Regions from separate parts of the Pseudomonas sp. JZ114 genome, predicted to be linked through region 3. Evidence: predicted binding sites of a transcription regulator. Region 3 holds the regulator's gene; each other region holds the start of a gene.
What was found. The regulator sigma-54, encoded in region 3, starts transcription at its own class of promoters, with help from an activator protein. The targets are predictions, from matches to a motif close to ANTGGCATNNANNTTGCTNT.
Positions count from the first base shown of each region.

Region 1: JQR90_RS15255 (ammonium transporter) is a predicted target of sigma-54. The motif match lies at 4,696-4,715, and genes of this name have one in related genera.
Region 2: glnA (glutamate--ammonia ligase) is a predicted target of sigma-54. The motif match lies at 4,976-4,995, and genes of this name have one in related genera.

Region 1 is NZ_CP069256.1:3,220,355-3,226,887, reverse strand. It holds gene hisN (histidinol-phosphatase) at 1-362, opposite strand, end outside; gene JQR90_RS15265 (adenosine deaminase) at 433-1,380, opposite strand; gene JQR90_RS15260 (calcium:proton antiporter) at 1,804-2,907, shown strand; gene JQR90_RS15255 (ammonium transporter) at 3,289-4,497, opposite strand; gene JQR90_RS15250 (IMPACT family protein) at 4,759-5,349, opposite strand; partial or broken gene JQR90_RS15245 (TetR family transcriptional regulator C-terminal domain-containing protein) at 5,346-5,876, opposite strand; gene JQR90_RS15240 (outer membrane protein OmpK) at 5,982-6,533, opposite strand, start outside.
Region 2 is NZ_CP069256.1:3,915,324-3,921,856, reverse strand. It holds gene ntrC (nitrogen regulation protein NR(I)) at 1-848, opposite strand, end outside; gene glnL (nitrogen regulation protein NR(II)) at 845-1,921, opposite strand; gene JQR90_RS18385 (DUF4124 domain-containing protein) at 2,120-2,758, opposite strand; gene JQR90_RS18380 (DUF4124 domain-containing protein) at 2,768-3,295, opposite strand; gene glnA (glutamate--ammonia ligase) at 3,430-4,836, opposite strand; gene thiI (tRNA uracil 4-sulfurtransferase ThiI) at 5,206-6,533, shown strand, end outside.
Region 3 is NZ_CP069256.1:1,027,302-1,033,834, forward strand. It holds gene JQR90_RS04760 (superoxide dismutase) at 237-848, shown strand; gene JQR90_RS04765 (ZIP family metal transporter) at 931-1,812, shown strand; gene JQR90_RS04770 (HPr family phosphocarrier protein) at 1,827-2,099, opposite strand; gene rapZ (RNase adapter RapZ) at 2,121-2,984, opposite strand; gene ptsN (PTS IIA-like nitrogen regulatory protein PtsN) at 2,986-3,450, opposite strand; gene hpf (ribosome hibernation-promoting factor, HPF/YfiA family) at 3,467-3,775, opposite strand; gene JQR90_RS04790 (RNA polymerase factor sigma-54) at 3,899-5,395, opposite strand; gene lptB (LPS export ABC transporter ATP-binding protein) at 5,503-6,231, opposite strand; gene lptA (lipopolysaccharide transport periplasmic protein LptA) at 6,228-6,533, opposite strand, start outside.

The DNA of each region.
Region 1 (6,533 bases), 2.0 Mb from region 3:
ATGCCGATGACGGGGCGAGAGCCATCGTTCAGGGCGATCAAGGTACCCCAAAGCGGTAGCCCGGTAATGAAGGCGCGCGTGCCATCGATAGGGTCCAGCACCCAAGTCAGCGAACTGCTTCCGGTAACAGCATCTTCTTCTTCACCCAGAATGTTGTGTTCTGGAAATTCGCTCAGGATCAACTCACGCATGGCGCGCTCGGCGGCCTTGTCGGCCAGCGTGACGGGGTCGAATAGGCGACCGCCTTTGTCATCTACCTGAAGCTGCGAGCGGAAATACGGCTTGATAGCCACGGCGGCGGCATCGGCCAGGCGCTCGGCGAACTGTTGATACTGGGTCGTTTCAGCGGCATTCAAAGGCATTGAAGTTCTCGATGGCGATTACGGATAGCACAATGAAAACCGGCCGCACGAGAGCGACCGGTAGTACCTGTCAGACCAGGCGGGCGTCCAGGCTGTTCTGGGCCAGGCGTTTGGCCTGATCCTGAGTCATGCCCAGGCTTTCGTACAGTGCCATGAAGTTTTCGGTCACGTAGCCGCCGAAATAGGCTGGATCGTCAGAGTTCACGGTCACTTTCAGGCCACGCTCAAGTAGTTTGAGAATGTTGTGCTGGCTCATGTCATCAAACACGCACAGCTTGGTGTTGGACAGCGGGCAGACCGTCAGCGGAATCTGCTGGTCAATCAGGCGGTGCAGCAGGCGCTCATCTTCGGCTGCACGGACGCCATGGTCGATACGGACCACATTCAGCAGATCCAGAGCTTCCCAGATGTACTCGGGCGGGCCTTCCTCGCCAGCATGTGCCACAGCAACAAAGCCTTCGCTGCGCGCGCGGTCGAAAACACGTTTGAACTTGCTTGGCGGATGACCCATCTCAGAGCTGTCCAGGCCAACCGCAATAAAGGCGTCACGGAAGGGAAGCGCCTGATCCAATGTCTTCTGGGCTTCGTCTTCAGACAGGTGACGCAGGAAGCTCAGGATCAAGCCGCTGGTTACACCCAGCTTCTGCTCGCCATCCTTGAGCGCCTGCTGGATACCGCGCAGGACTACTTCGAACGGAATACCACGGTCTGTATGCGTTTGCGGGTCGAAGAACGGCTCGGTATGAATGACGTTTTGTTCCTTGCACTTGAGCAGATAGGTCCACGTCAGGTCGTAAAAGTCTTCTTCAGTGCGCAGAACATTCGCGCCCTGGTAATACAGGTCCAGGAATTCCTGAAGGTTGTTGAAGGAGTAGGCTTTGCGCAGCGCCTCGACATTCTCGAAAGGCAGCTGGATGCCATGGCGCTCAGCCAGCTTGAACATGAGCTCGGGCTCGAGCGTGCCCTCCAGATGAAGATGAAGTTCGGCTTTGGGGAGGGCATTGAGCCAGTCGTACATGGTGGGATTACTCATTAACAGCGATTTGCCCGGAATTATGTCATGCCCACCGGCGCTGCGCAGGTCTTTACTGCCTGAGCGGAGTATTGAAGCAGGCAAAGCGCTATCAATGCCCGTGCAGAGTGTCAGGCCGACGCCTTGCAGTCTGGCAGCCTCCCGGCTTACCTCTGTGTTGTTTATTGTGGAAAGAGGCGAGCAGGAAAAGCGTTCAGATAGAAATCCTCAACTAGCAGCTCGATCTCACCTACAGGTTGCCAGTCGTTTTCTGAAAGAGTCCCTGTGGCACGAGAGCGTTTTAGCGGAGTGCAATGATTTTTTGCAGGCCGATGGCGAAATCACGCGCTGAAACATGTCGTAACCCTATGCCGTCAATTGGCTGGCCTTTCGCCGCATGAGGCGAGTCTTTCAAAGGATACGACTTACATGGTTTCAACATTGAGGGGCGAAGCATTCCTGCTGATCGCCATTGCGGCCGGCGTGCTGGCCTATGTCTTCGAGCATCAATTGGTAGGAAGCGGCCAGACGATTGCCTTGGTCGGGGCGGTGGCCCTGATCGCAGCCATCATCTGCGCTGCCATGCGTGTTGCTCACCATGCAGAGGTGCTTGCTGAAAAAGTGGGTGATCCCTACGGTACGATGATCCTGACGCTTTCGGCGGTGCTGGTAGAAGTGATCATCCTAGCCATTATGATGGGGCACGATCACTCGCCGACCCTGGCGCGAGATACGATCTACGCAGCTGTTATTCTCGATATCAATGGACTGATCGGCTTGGCCGCTCTTCTTGGAGGGCTCAAGCATGGCGAGCAGCGCTACAATGATGATTCCAGCCGTAGTTATGGGGTAATGATCCTGACCGCAGTGAGTATCTCCATGCTGGTGCCGGAATTCATTCCGGTCGAGCGCTGGCATGTCTACTCCGGCTTTACCATTATCGTAATGGTCTTGATGTATGCCCTGTTTCTGCGGATGCAGACTGGTCCCCATAGTTACTTCTTCAGCTACAACTATCCAGAAAAGAAGAAAAAGAAGCCTGCTGGTGACTCAACTGTCGTAGAGCACGAAGCGCCAGCGAATACAGGGTTATCGGTTGGTCTGCTGATTGTAGGCGTGGTAGTGACAGGCGCATTGGCCGAAGTCATGTCAAAATCACTGGACGCTGGTCTTGAAGGGCTGCCGGTTCCGCCTATGGTGTCTGCCTTGGTGGTTGCCGTTATCTCGGCCAGTCCAGAGATTCTTACTGCCTTGCGTGCAGCTATGGCCAACCGCATGCAGTCTGTTATCAACATCGCGTTGGGAGCATCGCTTTCCACCGTTATTCTAACGGTGCCGGTTGTTGAGGCCATTGCACTTTATACTGGGCAGCCTATGCAAATGGCTATGACCCCAGTGCAGACGGTCATGATGGGTGTCACCCTCATCATTGCTGCCATCAATCTCAATGACGGTGAGACCAATGCAATTGAAGGCATGACTCACTTTGTACTGTTCCTGACCTTTATTATGCTGACAATCATCGGTCTCTGATCCTGAGGGCGGGCTTGGTAATGCTTGCCCGCTCCATGCATCGTTCAGAAAGTGGCAACTTGAAAATTCAATGCACCTTATTTTCGGCCTGCCATATTCTTGGTAACAATTGGGATTACTAGACTCCTAATAAACGGCTAGGCAAGGGAAGGCCTGTAGGCCATTAGCAGTAGGGTAGGGCTGAAAATCTATAAGGGAGCAAGATAAAGGAGCAATCCGTCATGGAGTGATCAAAAAGTGATCAATTTTCCCTAGGCCGCGCAACGTATGCGTTTGGCACATGTATCCTTGGCTTATCCACAGCCCCATCCACGTTAAGTGTGAGCAAGTCGAGCCTCTCAACGCGCCTGCTAATCCTATACACGCTTTGAAATCAAGCACTTATTCTGGATTGGTAGCAGAAATCCTGTGGATGGATAAGTCCGCTCCGTAATACTCTTCCTCTTGCGTCAGACGCAGACCAAGCACTTTTTTGATGACGCCATAAACGATTAGTCCGCCTGCCAGTGCAATCGCTACGCCCATACATGTGCCAATCAGCTGGCTTACAAGGCTTACGCCTCCACGGCCTTCCAGCACGGGTTGCCCGAAGATGCCACATGCGATACCACCCCAGACGCCGCATAGGCCGTGCAAAGGCCAGACGCCCAGAACGTCATCGATTTTCCATTTCACCTGGGTGGCAGTGAATGCCCATACGAAGAGCCCTCCAGCAACTAGGCCTGTTGCCAATGCACCAATAGGATGCATTAAATCCGAACCGGCACAAACCGCGACCAGTCCAGCCAGTGGGCCGTTATGTAGAAAGCCCGGATCGTTTCGGCCAAAAATAAGCGACGCCACGACACCGCCTACCATGGCCATCAACGAATTTACGGCAACCAGACCGCTCACGCCGTCCAGTGTCTGAGCGCTCATGACATTAAAGCCAAACCAGCCAATAATCAAAATCCATGAGCCAAGTGCGAGGAAAGGAATATTGGAGGGAGGGAACGCCACCAGCCGCCCATCGCGATAACGACCGTTACGGCGGCCGAGTAACAGGACGGCTCCCAATGCAAGCCAACCCCCAACGGCGTGCACCACAACCGATCCGGCAAAGTCATGAAACTTCGCGCCAAAAGAGGCTTCAAGCCACGCTTGTACGCCGTGGTTGTTATTCCAGACGATTCCCTCAAAAAACGGATAGATAAAAGCCACGATTAGAGCCGTTGCGCAGAGCTGTGGTGCAAACCGTGCCCGCTCAGCAATACCGCCAGAAATAATCGCCGGAATAGCGGCTGCAAATGTCAGCAGAAAGAAAAACTTCACCAAGGCGTAGCCGTTATCGGCCATTAGCGTTTCAGCCGGGCCAAAGAAGTTGACGCCATAGGCAATCCAATACCCGATAAAAAAATAAGCCAGGGTAGAAATGGCGAAGTCGGCCAGTATTTTTGATAGCGCATTGACCTGGTTTTTCTGGCGAACCGTGCCTACTTCCAAAAAGGCAAAACCAGCATGCATGGCCAAAACCATGACAGCGCCTACCAGAATGAATAATGTGTTGGATCCGTGGATCAGAATGCTTACGGCGCTTTGCAGTTCGTTCATGATTGGCAGTTACACAAGAATGAATAACGGCACCAAAAGCAGTCAGTATTCAAGGTCGGCGCACTGAAATGGCGCATTTTGCCTGACGTGATTTACATGCTTTGATGTTAGGTGCAGATGTTAAATGGCAGAGAAGACGAGCCCGCAAGCCTCAATTGCACGCTTGCAGAGCAGGGTCTCTCTCCTGCGCACCATAAAGCAGCAATTCTTGTGCCGTTCGAAGCGGTGAAGAGCGAAGCTATACGCTTCGCTTGGGTAGTCTTATTCCTGGATGCGGTGCAACGCTATGCGGCCCCGGCTAACATCTGCCAGAAAGCGCTCTAGAGGAGAAAGACGCTCTTCCGGCAAAGCCAGGCGAATATCGACACCCGAGGCACCGAATGCTTTGTCGTCTAGAAGAGCATCAAACTCATGTAGTCTGGATTCGAGCAGGGGAAGCTCAGAATAAGTGCAGTGGCAGGCCACCAGAACTCGAGGTACCAACTCCACAAGCTCAGCCTGTTGAAGGCATTTGGCAGCACAGCCTCCATATGCACGCACCAATCCACCTGTCCCCAGCTTTATGCCACCGAACCAGCGTGTTACCACTACAACCACACGGTCACAGTTCTGCCCTTCGATGGCCGTTAGGATGGGGCGGCCGGCAGTCCCGCCAGGCTCGCCGTCATCGTTGAAGCGATATTGTTGGCCAAGCTTCCAGGCCCAACAATTGTGAGTAGCGCCAGGGTCGCTGACCCGGTCAATAAAAGTCTGCGCATCGGCAGCACTTGAAATAGGTGCAGCAAAAGCCTGAAAGCGACTCTTGCGCATCTCTTCCTGAAAGACCGCTTCAACTAATAGTGTTTCGCTCATATGCGAGCCGGCAGCTGAAGGCTACAGCCCTTGAATATGATATGAGTCAACGTATGGGGCGCTGCCTCGAAATCCTGGTCAGTCAATTGGTTGCGTCCTGTCACATGGCAGAGTCGGCTGGAAAAGTCAGCATAGTGCTAAGTGCTGCCTCGTAACACGAAAATAAGATGTACAGGGTCAACGGGATCCATTTTGCCGTGTTTGATCCATGCTTCAAAGACAGCTGCCCGCTGCCTAAACCAGTTCCGGTAGTCCTGATCGAAATATTCATACAGGCAAGTACCGTCACCAACAATTTCCATGGCAAAAATACACGAGGCTAGAAGATACCGCCGAGAAAGCGTCGTTTTGGCTTGAATGTAGCGAGCCAATGCTTCGGCAGGATGCTCTTCAAACGCAAGCGTGTTAAATGTACTGCCAGAGCTCAAGGATATTGGCCAGCAGAGCCATATGAAGCCTAACGTGTTATTGAAACAGTAATGTACGTTGGCCTTGGGCAAGCTGACCCGCTGGGCAATGGTATTCATGAAGCCAGTTAGGGCCTCAGGAGTGCCGCGTTTTGAGAACGGCGCTTGATAAAATGAGTAGCATAAGCAGGCGCAGCGCATCAAATAGGCGCTGCGCCTAAGCTTTTAGAAATGATATTTGGCTATTACGCTAAAAGTATTCTGGTCCGTGCGAAAAGCTTGGCTGTCTTTGATGCCGTATTTGTCAGACCAGTAATCGTACTCCACCCCTACATACATATGCTTGGCTTCGTAGCCCATCGCCTTGCCAAGGTCATATTTGATCTGTGGGTTGAAGTGGAAATTGGCGTGATAGCTGCGACTAGGAGTTTTGTTATCGTTTCTATTATTAACGACCCAGTCGATATAGCCGTCAAACAGGATATCTGAAGTCCCCGCCGGCAAAGTAATGGACCATGCGGGCGTAACCTGCCAGGCGCCTGAGCGAACCCGGCTACCTTCAGGCTTGCGATAGTAGAAGTTCAGAGTAAAGAAATTGAAGCCGGGCACCTTCAGATCGAAACCAGGGCCGATCAGGTAGCTATCGACATCACCTTCACCAAACTCATAGGTAGTGGCCAGCAGCACATCAGTGATCGGGCCAAGCTCTAATTTGGTACCCGTCAGCTTACCCAGCGAGAAGCGAGGGCTGAATTCGCCATAGTAACTGTGATGGCC
Region 2 (6,533 bases), 1.3 Mb from region 3:
TGGTGGGTTGCGGCAATGATGCGGACATCCACCTTGACTGGGGTATGGCCCCCTACGCGATAGAACTCACCATCGGCCAAGACCCGCAGCAGGCGCGTCTGGGTATCAGCTGGCATGTCTCCGATTTCATCAAGAAACAAGGTTCCGCCATCGGCCTGCTCGAAACGGCCTCGACGCTGGTTGGCCGCGCCTGTGAAGGCCCCTTTTTCGTGGCCGAACAGCTCGGACTCCATCAAGTCCTTGGGAATGGCGGCCATGTTCAGCGCAATGAAAGGCGCAGCCGCACGCGGGCTGTGGCGGTGCAGGGCATGGGCAACCAGCTCTTTACCTGTGCCCGACTCGCCATTGATCAGAACCGTAATGTTGGAATGGGAGAGCCGGCCGATGGCGCGAAACACCTCCTGCATTGCCGGCGCTTCACCAATGATTTCCGGTGTTCGCGTCAGGTGAGCGGGCTCCTCGAATCCCTGCTGTTCCTGGGCATGCTGGCCGGCGCGCTTGACCAACGCGACGGCCTCATCGACGTCGAACGGCTTGGGCAGGTATTCAAACGCGCCCCCTTGATAGGAGGCGACAGCGCTGTCGAGATCCGAATGTGCCGTCATGATGATCACAGGCAGACGAGGGTGAACCTCCCGAATGCGAGACAACAAATCCAGGCCACTGGCGCCAGGCATGCGAATATCGGAAATGATGACATCCGGCTGCTGGCGGCCGAGCCGATTCATGACGCTGTCCGCATTCTCAAAGGCAACGGTCGTCATGCCTTCCTGCTGAAGGGCCTTTTCTAGTACCCAGCGAATGGAACGGTCGTCGTCGACGATCCAGACGGTCTCCGAACGGCTCATAAAGGCTCCTTATCCAACGGCAGGAAAATACTGAAGGCAGTGTGTCCAGGTTGACTCAGGCACTCGATAAGGCCTTGGTGCTGAGAAATGATGTTTTGCGTGATGGCCAAGCCCAGACCGGTCCCGTCTGGGCGACCGCTGACCATCGGATAGAAGATGGTTTCCTGCATGTCGGCAGGAATACCTGGGCCGTTATCGATGATTTCGACCTTGCACACCAACCGATGGCGAACATGGGCAATAGTGAACTGGCGGAGCGCACGCGTCCGCAGCGTGATACGCCCCAGGCGCAGCTCATTATGTTCGGAAATGGCCTGCATGGCGTTTCGCACAATATTGAGGACCGCCTGGATCAATTGCTCCTTGTCGATAAGGAGGTCCGGGATGCTCGGGTCGTAATCGCGTACCAGGGAGATACCACCCTGGCTTTCAGCATCCACCAGACTGCAAACACGCTCCAGCACCTCATGAATATTGGTACGTGCCAGTTTGGGCAGCTTGTTGGAGCCGAGCATGCGATCCACCAGGTTGCGCAGGCGGTCAGACTCCTCAATGATGACGTTCGTGTAATCTTTCAGGGACTCGTCCGGTAACTCCCGAGAGAGGAGTTGCGCAGCGCCACGGATGCCCCCTAGGGGATTCTTGATCTCATGGGCAAGCCCGCGAACCAGCAGTTTGGTCGTTTCCTGCTTGGAAAGCTGGGCTTCCTCTTTGGTAATTCGCAGGAGACGATCCCTGGGATGCACTTCCAGCAACAGGTAGGTCGTAGAAGGGCTGAGCACAGGCGTAACAGCATAATCCACCGTCAGGTTGTTGCCTGTAGTGGACACCAGCAGTGCTTCACGCTTGGTAAACGGGTGCGAGTGCTCCACTGCCTGACGAAGGGCTTGGAGCGCTTCCGGCGACTCGGTGAACAATTCACTGATGAATTGACCGTGGCTACGCTGACCGCTGACGGCCAACAGCATTTCAGCTGCCGGATTCATGTACTCAAGGCGCAGCTCGGCGTTGAGCAGAATGACTGCCGTCGTAAGGTTATCCAGCAGCAGACGATGCATCATTTCCGTAGGCATGGCGAATCAGCTTTGATGTGACGACCCATGAAAATGCAAGAAACAAACCAAGCTACGTAAATAGGCTGCCCTGTGTTAGGGCAAGCCCATAACCTGTGCACTGCACGTAGCCTTAAGCTGTTTTCTAGCTAATCAGGATGTCTCGTTTTGGTGCGACCTACAGTATTGCACTGATATGGTGCATAAGGGGCTGGCGCTTTATTCTTCTTCGGGTTTTTCAGAAAGCGGACATTCGGGACGAATACCCCACTCACCGTCCTTGCAGGGGTTGGCCAGACGCCGCTGAGACAGCGACATGCGCTTCATATGGAAAGGTTGGCTAGGCGTACGCTCGACCACGACGCCGCCTTCCGTAACGATCTCCACCGCGATCTGATGCGTGCCCCGATCCAGGTTTTCAAGTGGAAATACCGGACTGCGCCCAGGGGCTCCTGCGGGTTGGCCATCCAGAATCAGCCGGTAGAAATGAGTAGGCATCAGTTCTGGATCGCTGGTGGCTGTTACGATCAGCTCACCGGCATTGCTCCGAATCGTAGCGTCCGGCTCCGGTACAAGAATGCGCAGCATCTGGTAGGACGCGATCTGAGCCGGTGGCGGTGGGGCGGATGGCTGCACCGGTTTACGAATATCCGGATTAGAGGGTGACAGCTTGATCGTACGTGGTGCAGCAGGCGACGGCATGCTGTTGGAAGGCTGAATCGTAACAGGGTTGGCCTTGATGCCCTTTGGAGGGCTATCTGTGAAGATGCGGTTACCTTCGGCATCGGTGTAGGTGTACACGGCTGCAAAGGTCGGCTGCGTCAGGAAGAGTAGTACAAGCAGATAAATGAAGCGCATCGGTAAGGATCAACGACTCGGACTGTTGAGGCTGATGCGTTGCACCGTGATCTCAACGGGCTCGCTCTGTTGTACGACACGTGTACCTTCGACCACCTCTATGGCCAGGCTGTGTGTGCCACGGTCTATGTTAGTCAGATGAAAAAAAGGTGCTCGGGTCGGCTCACCATAAGGTTGCCCATCCACCAGCAGGCGAAGTTCATGGCCGGGCGATAGGGCAGGCGTTATGGTCGCGCTAATGGAAAAAGTGCCATTGTTCGCTCGTAGCGCTTCATCGTCAGGCGCATCCAGGCGCAGGGTTTGATAGGGCTGACTCGTGGCTGCGCCCGTGTCGGGCGGGGACGGAGAGGGCGCGGTCGACGCCGGCGTCTCGGCTTTCACGGTGTTGGGGCGCTGCAGTTCGACCCGTTCGGCAGGCGCGTTCGCTGGCGGCTGGTCGCTGAAGACTGTTTGGCCGTTCGGGCCTACCGAGCGATAGATTTCGGCGTGAACAGGCAAGGTCATGGCAAACACTAGGCTGGCGAACAGCAGGCGCATATCTGTTCCTAGGGTGACACTGGCGTCACATAGAGAAAGAGGTAAGTCATAAGCGTTGCACTGACAGGCCCTTATGACAAGCGCCCATAAGCAAAAGGCCTCCCGAAGGAGGCCTCTGCTGTACAACCGGTGGCTTAGACGCTGTAGTACAGGTCGTATTCCAGCGGGTGAACGAAGGTGCGAACCTTGATCTCTTCTTCGCTCTTGAGCTCGATATAGGTATCGATGAACTCATCAGTGAAGACGCCACCCTTGGTCAGGAACGCGCGGTCAGCGTCCAGGGACTCCAGTGCTTCCTTCAGGCTGCCACATACCTGCGGGATCTGCTTGGCCTCTTCTGGCGGCAGGTCGTACAGGTTCTTGTCGGCAGCATCGCCAGGGTGAATCTTGTTCTGGATACCATCCAGACCCGCCATCAGCAGTGCAGCGAAGCACAGGTAAGGGTTGGCCGCCGGGTCCGGGAAGCGCGCTTCGATACGGCGGGCTTTCGGGCTGGAAACGTAGGGGATACGGATCGAGGCGGAACGGTTGCGAGCCGAGTAGGCCAACATGACCGGTGCTTCAAAGCCGGGAACCAGACGCTTATAGGAGTTGGTGGACGGGTTGGTAAAGCCATTCAGAGCCTTGCCATGCTTGATGATGCCGCCGATGAAGTACAGGGCAGTATCGGACAGGCCGGCATAGCCTTCGCCTGCGAACGTGTTCTTGCCTTCCTTGGAGATAGACATGTGAACGTGCATGCCCGAGCCGTTATCGCCATACAGCGGCTTCGGCATGAAGGTTACGGTCTTGCCGTAGGCATCAGCGACGTTGTGTACGCAGTACTTCAGCGTCTGGACTTCGTCCGCCTTGGCTACCAGCGTGTTGAACTTCACGCCGATCTCGTTCTGGCCGGCAGTCGCCACTTCATGGTGGTGAACTTCAACAACCAGACCCATTTCTTCCAGCGCATTACACATGGCCGTACGGATTTCGTGGTCGTGGTCGACCGGCGGAACCGGGAAGTAACCGCCCTTGACGCCCGGACGGTGACCCTTGTTGCCGCTTTCGAAATCAGCGTCAGTGTTCCAGGATGCTTGTTCGGAAAAGATCTTGAACATGGAGCCGGAGATGTCAGACTTGAACTTCACTTCGTCGAAGATGAAGAACTCGGGCTCTGGACCTACGAATACAGTGTCACCGATACCGGTGGACTTCAGATACTCTTCGGCAGCCTTGGCAATAGCACGGGGATCGCGCTCATAAGGCTGCATGGTGGACGGTTCGATGATGTCGCAGACCAGGATCACGGTCGGCTCTTCAGTGAACGGATCCAGCACGGCGGTGCTGTCGTCCGGCATCAGGATCATGTCGGAAGCTTCGATACCTTTCCAGCCAGCAATGGAGGAGCCGTCGAACATTTTGCCGTGTTCGAAGAAGTCTTCATCGAGGGCGTCGCGAGCGGGCATAGTAACGTGCTGCTGCTTTCCCTTGGTGTCCGTGAAGCGCAGGTCTATCCACTTCACGTCGTTTTCTTTGATCAGTTGAACCGCCTTCGACATGTTTTCCTCCAGAGGGATTGAGGCTGGGAGCGGTTGGCGTAACTCCCAGGATCAGGTGTACCCGTAGCAAGGGCACTTCTGAAAACGGTTGCGCTTTCAGAAGAGCCCTATCCTCGCCTAAGGGCTACTGCCTCACAAGGGAGCAAGTAGCGTGCCAGTGCCCTGTAATGGACAGGGCCGCACTAACACTAGGCCTTGGCCGTTAATAGTGCCTTTGGAATAGACCACTGAGCACCAAAAGCGTGCTTTATATTTTTTATAGCACCAAATTGGTGCTTTTATGTATTTAGACCAATGGAAGTCAGAACTTTCAGTTTGAGCTATACTTGTCGACCTTTTCTCGTCGTTTCCGCTCTTCTTTAAAATTTCATGAAGCTCATCGTCAAAGTCTTTCCGGAAATCACTATCAAAAGTCGTCCGGTGCGCAAGCGTTTCATTCGCCAGCTGGCGAAGAATATCCGGGTGGTCTTGAGGGATCTGGACCCGAACCTGACGGTGGAGGGTGAGTGGGATAACCTGGAAGTCGAAACACAGCAGACCGAGCCGAAGGTTCTGCGCGAGATGATCGAGCGCCTGACCTGCACGCCAGGGATCGGTCATTTCCTGGAGGTCCATGAATACCCGCTGGGCGACTTCGAAGATATTCTCGACAAATGCATCCAGCATTTCGGTGAGCGCATTCGCGGCAAGGTATTCTCCTTGCGCTGCAAGCGGGCCGGCAAACATGATTTCAGCTCCATGGACATAGAGCGCTACGTCGGGGGCGGACTGCGCCAGCGCTGTGGCGGTGCGGGGATTTCCCTCAAGGATCCCGAGGTGCTTGCACGCATCGAGATCCGCCATGACCGCCTGTTCGTGATTGATCGGCAGCACGACGGTCTGGGAGGGTATCCACTGGGTGCTCTCGAACAGGTGCTGGTGCTCATGTCCGGTGGTTACGACTCAACCGTTGCCGCCTACCAAATGATGCGTCGCGGCCTGGTCAGTCATTTCTGCTTCTTCAATCTGGGTGGGCGTGCTCATGAATTGGGCGTTATGGAGGTTGCCCATTATCTGTGGGAGAAATTCGGCCGTTCCCAGCGCGTGCTGTTTATCAGCGTGCCGTTCGAAGAGGTGGTCGGCGAGATCCTGACCAAGGTGGATGACAGCCAGATGGGCGTCATCCTCAAGCGCATGATGCTGCGCGCAGCCAGCCGCATGGCTGAGCGCCTGGACATCGATGCGCTGGTCACGGGCGAGGCGATCTCGCAGGTTTCCAGCCAGACCCTGCCCAACCTGGCCGTAATCGACCGTGTCACCGATACGCTGGTGCTGCGTCCACTGCTGGCCAGTCACAAGCAGGACATCATCGACACGGCCGAACAGATCGGCACGGCGGCATTTGCCAAGCACATGCCGGAGTACTGCGGCGTGATTTCGGTGAACCCGACGACCAAGGCCAAGGGCTACCGTATCGAGCACGAAGAAACCAAATTCGACATGACCATCCTGGACGCAGCCCTTGAGCGCGCTACGATGATGACAGTCGACAAGGTGATCGACGAGCTTGGCAAGGATTTGAAGGTTGAGGAAGTCAGCCAGGCGCTGCCTGGTCAGATCGTGCTCGACATTCGTCACCCAGATAGTCAGGAGGATGATCCTCTGGCCGTGGACGGTGTCGAAGTGCAGGCTATGCCATTCTTTGCACTGAACAATCG
Region 3 (6,533 bases):
TCGCTTTCGTTTGTCGAATCTGTTAGATATGTTATTGATAAATAATCTCATTTCTTATGAGGTCTGGTTTTATGGGGTGACAGGTCTTTAATTCTGTCCAGTTAACCCATAGCTAATAACTTCCAGCGTCAAGCCTCCTTGGCGCGCTTCACTCAGCAGTAAACACGTGAACGTTCGAGCAACACGGGTCTGCCCTTAGGCAGACGATAGTTATCCTCACATCAGGAGACGACATCATGCCTCATACGCTTCCAGCTTTACCCTATGCCTACGATGCACTGGAGCCTCACATCGATGCGCAGACAATGGAAATTCACCATACCAAGCATCATCAGACCTACATCAATAATCTGAATGCTGCGCTCGAGGGGACTGGCCTTGAGTCCTTGCCGGTAGAAGAACTGCTGACTCAACTGGACAAGCTGCCTCAAGATAAGCGTGGTGTGGTAGTAAACAACGGCGGCGGACATGCCAACCACTCTCTGTTCTGGACCGTTATGACTCCGCAAGGCGGTGGTAACCCGGAAGGTGAATTGGCTCAGGCTATCGATTCCCAGCTGGGCGGTATGGACGCATTCAAAGAAGCCTTTACCAAGGCTGCGGTGTCTCGCTTTGGCAGTGGCTGGGCATGGTTGAGCGTGACGCCTGAAAAGAAACTGGTTGTTGAAAGTACACTTAACCAGGACAGCCCCATCATGAATGGCAATACGCCTATTCTGGGCCTGGACGTATGGGAGCACGCATACTACCTGCGTTATCAGAACCGTCGTCCGGAATACATTGGTGCCTTTTACAATGTAGTCAATTGGTCTGAAGTTGCTCGTCGCTATCAGGCAGCAATGGCCTAACGGGGTACAAGCGTCGTGATCTTCGCGGTGTAAGAGGTTCTTGCACCGCGTCCTCTGATCTTTTTTTCGCCTCAGTAGGCCTATGCGTTCGATACAGACGTTTTTATCAAGTTATCTCGGATTGGCGTTGTGTATCGTCTTGCTGTTTATTGGGGGCACTCTTCTTCAGTTCGAAGCCTTACAGGCGCTATTTCAAAGACCTTCCATGCAAAGCGCAGTGAAAGACGGCATGCTCTGTGCGCTAGGCACTGCGCTCGGTGCGCTCCCCGTACTTGCCGTTTCTCGTATTTCTGAGCGTCTGTCCAATATCATGTTGGGCTTTGGTGCAGGCGTCATGCTTGCGGCTACTGCCTTTTCTCTTTTATTGCCTGCATTGGATGCAGGGGGCTCGCTAGGGTATTCCAAGTGGGGCAGTGGAGCGGTAGTCAGCTGTGGAATCATGCTAGGCGTTCTTGGCATGCTAGGGTTGGAACGTGTCATGCCGGAGCAGGAGTTAGAGCAGCGTGATTCTATTTCCGCCGTAGAGCCGCGAATCCTACTGTTCGTTGCAGCCATTATTCTTCATAACATTCCCGAAGGGATGGCTGTCGGTGTAGCCGCAGGTGGTGCTGTTGACGGGGCAGAGAGCCTGGCGCTTGGGATCGCCCTGCAGGACTTTCCGGAAGGGATGGTGATTGCGCTGGTGTTGGCTGGAGCGGGCGTAAACCGATATAAAGCGGTGGGCATTGGCGCAGCCTCAGGGCTGGTTGAGCCGCTTTTCGCAGTCATTAGCGCCTGGCTGGTCAATTTCAGTCAGATGATGCTGCCCTGGGGGCTGTCGCTGGCAGCAGGTGCCATGCTGTTTGCCGTAACCCACGAAGTCATTCCTGAGGCGCACCTTAAAAAGGGTCACCGCAGTGCTGCCACCGTCGGGCTCGGCATTGGTTTTTGTCTGATGATGGTAATGGATACCGCGTTAGGGTAGGGGAGCGTGGGCGATCATTCGCCTTCGTCGAACCGGTTGTTGATCAATTCAATCAATGCCTGCAAGGCTTCTTCGCTCTGTTCGCCTTCCGTTGCCAAGTGAAGCATCGTGCCTTTGCCGGCAGCCAGCATCATGACAGACATGATGCTTTTCCCATCGATTGTGCTTTCAGGGCTTCTACCGACTCTGACTTCGCAAGGAAAGCGCCCAGCCACACCGACGAACTTGGCCGCTGCGCGTGCATGCAGCCCTAGCTTATTGATGATGGTGATTTCTTGGGCGGGCATTACGTTGAGTGTCCTTAATCGCTATTGTCCAGGTAGGTCGCGGTGGCGAATCTGGACTTTTTTCAGTTTTGATTTGAGAGCTGTTCCCAGTCGCTGGGCAATGTAAACCGAGCGGTGGTGGCCTCCCGTACAGCCAATCGCAATCGTTACATAAGAGCGATTGTTAGCGGCGAAATTGGGCAGCCATTTAGACAGGTAATTATAGATGTCTTGGTAGAGCTCTTCGACCTCGGTTTGCTCCTCCAGATACTCGATCACGGGTTGATCTAGACCTGAAAGCTCCCTGAGCTCTGCTTTCCAATAGGGATTGGGCAGGAAGCGGATATCGAAAACCATATCTGCGTCAACCGGGAGGCCCCGTTTGAAACCGAACGACTCGATTAGAAACGCAGTGCCAGGCTCGGGTGCATTGAGCAAGCGTAGCTTGATCATGTCCTTGAGCTGATAGAGATTCAGATGAGTGGTGTCGATCTTCAGGTCAGCCAGATCGGCAATAGGCATCAGCAGCTGACGCTCATCCTCGATGGCTTCAGCCAGCGAACGATACTCGCTCGTAAGCGGATGACGACGGCGGGTTTCCGAGAACCGTTTGAGCAGTGTCTGATCATCTGCATCCAGATACAGCACATCGCAACGGATATGGCGTGATCTGACTTGCTCAAGCAGCTCGGGAAAGCGTTGTAGCTGGCTAGGCAGGTTGCGGGCGTCGATAGACAGGGCTATCTGAGACTGAGCCCCTTCGGATTCAGTCAGGGCGCGCTCGGACAGGTCCGGTAAAAGACCGGCAGGTAGATTATCGATGCAATAAAAGCCGTTGTCTTCCAGCACATCTAGTGCTGTGCTTTTGCCAGATCCGGAGCGTCCACTGACGATAATCAGATGCATGTTAATGACCGCTTTGGGCGTCGATAACTATTTGATAGAGCCCATTGCTAGTAGTTGCATGGCGCAGTCGGTCGCGGATTTCAGCCTTATCCAGCATGGCTGCAATCTGGCGCAACAACTCCAGATGCTGCTCGGTAGCGGCTTCGGGTACGAGCAGGACGAAAATAAGGTCTACTGGCGCTCCGTCGAGTGAGTCGAAGTCTACCGGTGTTTGCAGGTGGCACAGCACACTAATAGGCTCCTTGGAGCCACTCAGGCGGCAGTGAGGAATAGCTATTCCATTGCCGAAACCGGTCGACCCTAACTTTTCTCGGGCCATGAGGCTTTCGAAAATTGAGTGAGCGTCTTGCCCTGGCAAGTCAGTCGCAGCAATTTCAGAGATCTGCTGAAGCACGCTTTCTTTACTGACCCCTGGCACGCTCACGTGTGAGCGGCCAGGGGTCAGAATGGTTTCTAATCGAATCATAGGGTGATGTTAAGTCTCAACGGACGCCCAACCCTTGCTGCCTCTCGAGCTGTTTCTCTTTGTGTTTGATCAACTGGCGGTCGAGTTTATCGGTGAGAAGGTCGATGGCAGCGTACATGTCTTCATGTTCGGCATTTGCAACGACAGACGCACCTGCAACATGCAAGGTGGCTTCAACTTTCTGTTTCAGTTTATCGACCTGCATGATTACCTGAGCACTGGTAATGCGATCGAAGTGGCGTTCAAGTCGGGCGAGCTTTTCTCCAACGTAGCTGCGAAGGGAGTCGGTAACATCCAGTTGATGCCCACTGATGTTGACTTGCATACCGCGTTCTCCTTATTGCCGTGGTGTAACAGGCAGGCATTAGGCCTGCCGAAGAAACACTGTTGAGCGATAAGCGCCTCTTTTCCCCGCGCTCGCAGTCCGCTCGTGGCGAGCCGCCTAAGTCTAGACCAGCCTTTTCCGTTCACTCGATGGAGCAATGCCCAGCGACTCACGGTATTTGGCTACAGTCCGACGCGCGACCTGTATGCCTTGTGACTCCAGTAAACCAGCGATCTTGCTGTCGCTCAATGGCTTTTTTGCATTTTCGGCGGCAACAAGTTTTTTGATGATGGCGCGAATGGCGGTCGACGAGCATTCACCGCCCTCAGCCGTGCTTACGTGACTGGAGAAGAAGTATTTCAATTCGTATATGCCACGAGGCGTGTGCATATACTTTTGGGTGGTCACACGAGAAATTGTGGACTCGTGCATGCCAACCGCCTCGGCAATATCGTGAAGTACGAGTGGTTTCATGGCTTCTTCGCCATACTCTAGAAAGCCACGCTGATGCTCGACGATTTGCGTCGCAACCTTCATCAGGGTCTCGTTACGGCTCTGCAGACTCTTGATGAACCAGCGAGCTTCCTGCAACTGGTTACGCATGAAAGTGTTATCTGCACTGCTGTCGGCACGTTTCACGAAACCGGCATATTGTGAGTTTACGCGTAGCCGCGGCACCGCCTCCTGGTTCAGCTCAACCAGCCAACGGTCATTGTGTTTGCGCACGATGACATCAGGAACCACGTACTCGGCTTCACCTGATTCGATCTGGGAGCCTGGTCGGGGGTGCAGGCTTTGAATCAGCTCGATTACGTCGCGTAACTCATCTTCCTTGATCTTCATGCGGCGCATGAGCTGGCTGTAATCACGGCTGCCTAGGACGTCCAGATAATCTGTGACCAAGCGCTTGGCTTCCGCCAGCCGTGGTGTTTTGCCTGGAAGCTGATTGAGTTGCAGCAGCAGGCATTCCTTGAGATTACGTGCGCCTACGCCTGCCGGTTCGAACTGTTGAACACGGCGTAAAACTACTTCGACTTCATCAATCTCTACCTCAAGCTCAGGATCTAGCGAGGCGTGTATGTCTTCGAGTGATTCTTCGAGGTAGCCATCATTATTGATGCCGTCGATGATCGACATGGCGACCATGCGATCCACGTCCGACATCGGGGCCAGATTCAGTTGCCAGAGAAGATGGCTCTGCAGACTTTCACCTGTCGATGTTCTGGATGTGAAATCCCATTCATCGTCGTCAGAGCTCGGAAGGCTGCTCGCGCTTGTCTGATAGATATCTTCCCAGGCGGTATCGACGGGAAGCTCATTGGGGATACGGTCACTCCATTCGGACTCGTCCGACTCAGAGGTCTCTATCGAGGGAGCCGTATCCTTGAACGTAACCTCCTGGCTACCAGGATTCGATAGCTCCTCGCCATCGGCAAGCGGGTCGCTGTGATCAAAATCATCGCCTTCTTCTTGCCGCTCGAGCATGGGGTTGGATTCCAGGGCTTCCTGAATTTCCTGCTGGAGATCAAGCGTCGAAAGTTGAAGCAATCGAATGGCCTGTTGCAGCTGAGGAGTCATGGTCAGCTGCTGGCCCATCTTTAAAACTAACGATGGTTTCATGGCTGCGGGCTTAGCACCTTAATCTACAGACGCGAACTGCGCCACGGAGCCCACCAGATAATTTGGTAGGGATGAGCAAATTATATGCCTGGTTTTTACCCTTTTGCCTAGAGGCGGAATTCGTGCCCCAGATAAACTTCCTTAACCAGGTCGTTGGCCAGCACGCTTTCGGCATCGCCTTCAGCAATCAGCTGTCCGTCATTCACAATATAAGCCATCTCACAGATTGTGAGGGTTTCCCGAACATTGTGATCCGTGATCAAAACGCCAATGCCTTTGGCTTTCAAGTGGCGAATGATTTGCTTGATATCACCCACTGAAATAGGGTCGACACCGGCAAAGGGCTCATCCAGCAGAATGAACTTGGGCGCCGTGGCTAGGGCGCGAGCAATCTCGACGCGACGACGTTCCCCACCCGACAGGCTCATGCCTAGGTTGTCACGAATATGGGTGATGTGAAATTCTTGAAGCAGCGACTCGAGCGCCTGGGTGCGTCCGTTTCGGTCCAGGTCCTTGCGTGTTTCAAGGATGGCCATGATGTTGTTGGCCACGGTCAGCTTGCGGAATATCGATGCTTCCTGGGGGAGATAACCGATACCTGCCTGCGCTCTGCCGTGCATAGGCAGGTTGGTGACATCCTGGTTATCGATCAGTACACGGCCATGATCGGCGTTGACCAACCCTACGATCATATAAAAGCATGTCGTCTTGCCCGCACCGTTAGGTCCGAGCAGTCCCACGATCTGGCCGCTTTCGATGGTCAGGCTGACATCCCGGACCACTTGGCGACCCTTATAGCTCTTGGCCAGATGCTGGGCTTTGAGCAGTACTGTCATTGAGCTTGCCCCGGCTGCTGGTCTTTGTTCTTGGGCTGGATGACCATGTCGATACGCGGTCTTGGTGTGGTGATCTTGTTACCGTTTGCACGGCCAGCATTCACGATCTGGCGCTGGGTGTCGTAAACGATCTTTTCGCCTTCGAACGTATTGCCTTGCTGTTCAACGCGTGCCTGGTCGATCAGTACGATTCGGTTTTCATCCGCATAGTACTGGATAGTCAGGCCGTAAGCCTTCACCGTATCTTTGTCCGCAGATGGCTTCTGCTCATAGTGAGCCGGCTTGCCAACGGCAGTTGCAAC